2 regions of the Thalassospira sp. UBA848 genome follow, and region 2 is predicted to be linked to the other one. Evidence: riboswitches for the same ligand, from Rfam matches in the RefSeq annotation. Region 2 holds a riboswitch; the other holds the start of a gene.
The links. A riboswitch is a leader RNA that binds a small molecule or an ion and turns the genes downstream of it on or off. The one in region 2 is predicted to bind glycine.
Positions count from the first base shown of each region.

Region 1: it holds a riboswitch for glycine, as region 2 does, so the genes downstream of both, gcvT (glycine cleavage system aminomethyltransferase GcvT) here and B2R48_RS13755 (L-serine ammonia-lyase) in region 2, are expected to answer to the same signal.

Region 1 covers NZ_DBGS01000047.1:19,112-22,526, forward strand. The annotation lists gene gcvH (glycine cleavage system protein GcvH) at 1-199, opposite strand, end outside; gene gcvT (glycine cleavage system aminomethyltransferase GcvT) at 270-1,412, opposite strand; glycine riboswitch at 1,441-1,548, opposite strand; glycine riboswitch at 1,552-1,649, opposite strand; gene B2R48_RS06150 (hypothetical protein) at 1,754-2,311, opposite strand; gene ispH (4-hydroxy-3-methylbut-2-enyl diphosphate reductase) at 2,570-3,415, shown strand, end outside.
Region 2 covers NZ_DBGS01000097.1:1,958-5,372, reverse strand. The annotation lists gene B2R48_RS13755 (L-serine ammonia-lyase) at 1-1,429, opposite strand, end outside; glycine riboswitch at 1,491-1,606, opposite strand; glycine riboswitch at 1,626-1,731, opposite strand; gene gpmI (2,3-bisphosphoglycerate-independent phosphoglycerate mutase) at 2,005-3,415, shown strand, end outside.

The DNA.
Region 1 (3,415 bases), on a different contig from region 2:
GGGCATAGACGTCGCTTGCCGCCTTGACCGATTCAACAACCGCTGCGTCGCCATCCTTGGTCAGCTTTTTGCCAACTTCGGGCAGCTCGACATAGACGATATCGCCCAGCGACTGCTGCGCGTAATCGGTAATGCCGACGGTCGCCACACCATCTTCGAACTCGATCCACTCATGTTCCTGCGAAAATTTCTTCGTCATTTCCCTTTGTCCCTCTTGATCAATTCAATGCCAATGCGGCGTTGGCCGCTCTCTCAAAAATTTCTGGTACTCAACCGCGGAAGTAGCGATGCGGTGCAAACGGAAGATCAACCACTTCGGCCGGGCGCGCCTTGCCACGCACCATCAGGTCGATCTTCGTCCCCGGTTCGGAAAACTCTATGGCAACATACCCCATTGCAATCGGGCCATCGACGGTCGGGCCAAATCCGCCCGAAGTGATCTCGCCGATTTCTTCGCCATCGGAATTAAGGATCTGGGTATGTTCGCGCGCTGGTGCCTTGCCTTCGGGCTTGATGCCGACACGCTTGCGGTCCGCGCCGTTTTCAAGCTGATCAAGGATCACATCCGCACCCTTGAACCCGCCTTCTGCGCGGCGGCGTTTGTTGATGATCCAGTTCAGATCCCCTTCAACCGGGGTCGTGGTGGTATCAATGTCATTGCCATACAGGCACAGGCCCGCTTCCAGACGCAGCGAATCACGCGCGCCCAGTCCAATCGCCTCAACCTCTTCTTCGGCCAGCAATTTACGTGCAAGTGCCTCTGCATCCGCATTCGGCACCGAAATCTCAAAGCCGTCTTCACCAGTGTAACCCGAACGGGTGACAAAGCACGGACTGCCAGCGATTTCGATTTCGGCAAAGCTCATGAATTTCAGATCGGCAACGGCTGGCGCAAAGCGTGCCAGCACCTTGGGCGCATCCGGGCCCTGCAACGCCAGAAGCGCGCGATCATCAATTTCTTCAAGGGAGACGCCATCACCCAGATTGGCGCGCATGTGAACGATATCGTCATCCTTGCACGCCGCGTTGATCACCAGAAACAGGCTGTCTCCGGCGTTGGTGATCATCAGATCGTCAAGGATCGTGCCATCATCCTGGGTAAACGCGGAGTAGCGGGTGCGACCGGGTTTAAGGATGGCGATATCACCGGGCACAAGTTTTTCAAGCTCTGCCACACGGTTTTCGCCGGTCAGGCGCACCTGCCCCATATGAGAGACATCAAAAAGGCCGGCTTTGGCGCGGGTATGAAGATGTTCGCCTTTTACGCCAAGCGGGTACTGCACTGGCATGGCATAGCCAGCAAACGGCACCATTTTGGCACCGAGTTCCACATGCAGGTCATAAAGGGCTGTTTGAAGCAGTTCGGTCTGTTGATCCACTCTTCCTTCTCCGGGACAATCGTTGCGAAACATAGCCGACCACTGGCCAACCACATTCCCCCTCTGTCTCGGAGCCTGAAAGAATCACAGCCAATGGTCGAAACTGGTCTGCTTACATCTTCGGCGAGGTACACTTGATCAGGCTGATCACAGCACCTGCTTTCCAGAGTCCCATCTCCGCGCGGTCCTGTTGCCTGAGAGTTTCCGGGGTGGTTGCTCCTTCGGCGTCCGCTCATCCATAAGGACTGCGGCCTCTCCCACGGGGATCATTTGGGTATGTTTTTGTTTATACGGGTTTCCGCGCAAAGCGACCAGCCCCTATTTTGCAAAAGGCGGCTGACAACCGGCACGAAACGCCAGAAACCGTTAATAAATCAATCGGTTCCGAAGCGACGATTATATTCCAGTTGCTCGGCATTCAGCTGAAAACCAAGATAGATTTCATAATCCGGCCCGGTCCAGACATCATTCAGCGGCACCGACAGCGTGACCTGTTCATCGCGGATCCGAGCCATGTTCAGATTGTCGGCAAACGGCATATTCACGTCGAATACGGACTTCTGGATGAAGTTGCCCGCAGGGTCACGAAGGGCGACGAAATACTGGAACTGCACGGTGCGATTTTGTGCCGCCGGTCCAAGCTCGGCCGTGATGATCGGACTGATGATGACATCAAGTTCCTTGTCATCCAGATCATAGCCGCAGTCACCAACGTAGCCTGTGAATTCGGCTTCGACGATCACATCGGTCAGGTCGCGGCCACCGCCGCTGAACTCGACAAGTTTTGCCGTATCCTTTGGCAGATAGGCCGCCGGGCAAACCGGCACGGGCTGTTCTTCGAACGGGTTTCCGCCGCCGCACGCACTTAGCAATCCGCCAAGCGATACCATACCCAATGCATAAACGCGCCGAAGTCCGTTACCGATTGTCATCCAAGCCTCTATCAAACCAAATGTTTTCAGGCCTGTGTCTTTCGCAAGTGGCCCGTGCGCAGTCTATTCCGTCACGGTTGTCGGCACAACCCGCTTGAAGGATCTGCCCGTCTGGAAAAGGTCAAATTTCCTGCCAAGGCACACAACCCAATTGCCGCAGAGTCATTGCACCACATGATCAAGCGGGTTATGTAACGTGAATGTTTGAAAAATGCGTCGGCAACGCCCGTACGCAATTGGGAAAGCCGGACCTGTATCATGTCTGACAAAGCCAGCCTTCAGATCGTACTTGCCAACCCGCGCGGCTTCTGCGCCGGGGTTGATCGCGCCATCGAAATCGTCGAAAAGGCGCTCGAAAAATACGGCGCACCGGTCTATGTCCGCCACGAAATCGTGCATAACAAATTTGTCGTCAATCGCCTGCGCGACATGGGCGCGGTTTTTGTCGATGAACTTGATGCCGTTCCTGATGGCGTGCCTGTGATCTTCTCGGCCCACGGCGTACCAAAATCCGTGCCCGAGGCCGCAGAAACCCGCAAGCTTGAATATCTTGATGCGACCTGCCCGCTGGTTTCAAAAGTCCATCGCGGGGCCGAACGCCATCACGCCGATGGCAAACACATTCTTCTGATCGGCCATGCGGGCCATCCGGAAGTTGTCGGCACCATGGGCCAGTTGCCACCGGGCAGCATGACCTTGATCGAAACCGAAGAAGACGCAGAAACCATCGAGATTACAGATCCGGAAAATCTGGCCTTTGTCACCCAGACAACGCTGTCGCTTGATGACACCGCCAAGATCATCGAAATTCTGCAGCGGCGCTTCCCGTCGATCTCGGTGCCAAAGAAAGAAGACATCTGCTACGCCACGACCAACCGTCAGCATGCCGTCAAACTGATTGCAGAAAAGACTGACGCCATTCTGGTTCTTGGCGCGCCGAACTCTTCGAACTCCAACCGCCTGGTCGAAGTCGCCAAGCGTGAAGGCTGCATGCGTTCTGTTCTGGTCGAACGCGCGAAAGATATTGACTGGTCCAAGCTTGAAGGCATCAAAAGCCTTGGCATCACCGCAGGTGCCTCTGCGCCGGAAATCCTGGTCGAAGAA
Region 2 (3,415 bases):
CCACGTTGACATTGACCGCAAGACCGCCCTGACTGGTTTCCTTGTACTTGCTTTGCATGTCGAGTCCCGTCTGGCGCATGGTCTCGATCACCTTATCAAGCGACACGGTATGCTGGCCGTCACCACGCAAGGCCAGGCGTGCGGCGTTGATCGCCTTGACCGCGCCCATGGTGTTGCGTTCGATGCAAGGTACCTGCACCAGACCACCAATCGGATCGCACGTCAGACCAAGGTTATGTTCCATGCCGATTTCGGCAGCGTTTTCGACCTGCTCTGGCGTTCCACCCAGAACCGCACACAACGCACCAGCCGCCATCGAACAGGCAACCCCAACTTCGCCCTGACAGCCAACTTCGGCCGCCGAGATTGAGGCACGCTTTTTATAGATTGACCCGATCGCCGCCGCGGTTAACAGGAATTCACGTATATTGTGCTGATTGGCATTGGCACCAAACTTTTCGTAGTAGCGCAGTACAGCGGGTATAACGCCCGCCGCCCCATTGGTCGGCGCGGTAACAACCCGCCCGCCTGCAGCATTTTCTTCGTTCACGGCCAAGGCATAAAGATTAACCCAGTCAATCACGGTCAGCGGATCGCGCAGGCCCGCCTCGGGCTTTTCCGTCAGTTCTTTATAAAGCTTCGATGCCCGCCGCTTGACATTAAGCCCACCGGGCAAAATGCCATCGGTACGGATGCCACGGTCAATGCAGCACATCATCGCGTCGTGGACACGATCGACAAAGGCGATGGTTTCTTCCGGGCTGCGCCAGCTTTGCTCGTTCTCCATCATGATTTCCGCGATGGATCGACCTTCGCGCTTGCAGATTTCCATAAGTTCATCCGCAGAAGAGAACGGAAATGGCAAGGTAATGTTATCGCCGGAATACTCCGCCCCGTGATCATCGCTTGAGACGATAAAGCCACCCCCGACCGAGAAATATTCCTGGCTGTGGATCTTCAGGCCATCGCGGTCAAAGGCGGTAATGCGCATACCATTGGGATGCTGCGGCAGGGTTTCGGTGAAATGAAACACCAGATTGTTATCGCGGTTAAACGACACCGGATATTGGCCGTAAAGCTGCAGAAGGTTGGTTTCATCAATTGCCGCAACTGTTGGCACAATATCATCAGGATCAATGTTGCGCGGGCGCTTGCCATTCAGGCCCATGATCACGGCGGTATCGGTTGCGTGCCCCTTGCCCGTCAGGGCAAGCGAACCATAAAGATCAACCACGACACTGCCGGTGTTTTGCAAAAGATTGCGCGATTCCAGTTCAAGGCAGAAACGATAACCCGCACGCATCGGGCCAACCGTATGCGAACTCGATGGGCCAATGCCGATCGTGTAAAGGTCGACAACGGACAGGTTGACGTCGTGCTGGGAATTGTTTTGCGATCCCGAAGAGGGATTAGTCGCGGGATTCGTCATCAAGGGCCTCCTTCACGGCTCAATAAAGCGCTTGTTTTCGCGCTGTTTACGAACCGGTGTTTTTGCCCCCTCTGTCCCGTGACCTGAGATTATCCGCCAACGCGCGATCATGATCGCGCAAATGGCGTTTATCCTTCGGTGGAAACCTGACCAGCGCTTTCTCCCAGACGCTTTTTGGTTTCTCTCTCCAGAGCCTCTATCCGTGACGGTCCATCTGCCTGAGAGTGTTTATGAGGCATTGCTCCTTCGGCGCCGTCCATCACGCAATTCGCGTGACATCCGAACTCTCCCGTCACGGTGCGAAATGGCATTTCTGCCACCTCAGAGGTTCACCGTCAGATTGAACACTATCTGCGTCTTTAGACACTGTCAAAAGAACTGGTGTGCATCTGCAAAATTTTCTGCGACGGATACTGTTACATACCGGCAATCGTGCTAAATTGCCGGGACAATTCATGCACCTGTTGTGTGCGAAGGTTGACCCACCCTGCCCGCATAACAGGATTAATGGCGAAACATCCCGTAAGTCACCATATTTACGGGACATTCAGCCTTTTACTTTATCTGTGGGGTTTATGAACGTGACTGTATCGAATTCCGTAAAGCGCCCGCGCCCTGTGGTGCTGTGCATTCTGGATGGCTGGGGTTATCGCGAAGAAAGCAAGAACAACGCTGTTGCGCTTGCCAACACGCCTGTCTGGGATGACCTTTACGCCAATAATCCAACCGGGTTCCTCAAGGCCTGCGGTCTGGATGTTGGCCTGCCCGAAGGTCAGATGGGCAATTCGGAAGTCGGTCACATGAACCTTGGTGCTGGCCGCGTCGTCATGCAGGAACTGCCCAAAATTGACGAGGCCGTCAAAACCGGCACCATCGCCGAAACCGACACCGTCAAAAAGATCATTGCCAAACTGTCCGATTCCAAAGGCGTTTGCCATATCGCGGGCCTTCTGTCCGAGGGCGGGGTGCATTCCCATCAGGCGCACATGGCCGCCCTTGCCAAAATCATTGCGGCTGCCGGTGTACCGGTAAAAATCCACGCCTATCTTGATGGTCGTGATACCGCACCGAAAAGTGCCGCCAAATTCCTTGAGAAATTCCGCGCCCTGATTGGCGATGCCAATGTTGAAATCGCCACAGTCACCGGCCGCTATTACGCCATGGACCGCGACAATCGCTGGGAACGCGTAAGCCAGGCCTATTTCACCATGGTTCAGGGCAAAAATTACGCCGATGGCCGCACAGCCGAAAGTGCCGAGGCTGCGATTGCCAAGGCCTATGAAGCCGACACCACAGACGAATTCGTCCTGCCGACCGTGATTGGCGATTATGCTGGCATGAAAGATGGCGATGGCCTTCTGATGACCAACTTCCGCGCGGACCGTGCGCGTGAAATTCTGGCAGCCCTCTGCGCACCGGATTTTGACGGGTTTGACCGCGGCACGCCGGTGAAATTCGCCGTGCAGGCCGGGATGGTCGAATATTCGTCCGAACATGCCAAATACATGGATGCGATCTATCCGCCGCAAACCCTGCCAAACATCTTTGGCGAAGTGGTTTCCAAGGCAGGCATGAAGCAGCTTCGTATCGCCGAAACCGAAAAATACCCGCATGTGTCCTTCTTCTTTAATGGCGGCGAAGAACAGGTTTTTGACGGCGAAGAACGCATTCTGGTCGCGTCCCCCAAAGTCGCGACCTATGACCTGCAGCCGGAAATGTCTGCGCCGGAAGTTACCGAAAAGCTGGTTGCGGCCATAAAGTCGGAAAAATACGACACCATTATCCTGAACTTCGCGAACCCCGACATGGTCGGCCATAGCGGCATTCTTGAAGCGGCCACGAAGGCGGCAGAAGCCGTTGACACCTGCCTTGGCAAGGTGATTGACGCGATCAAGTCGGTGGGCGGCGTTGCATTTGTCACCGCCGATCACGGTAACTGCGAAGTGATGGTCGATCCTGAAACCGGCGAACCGCACACCGCACATA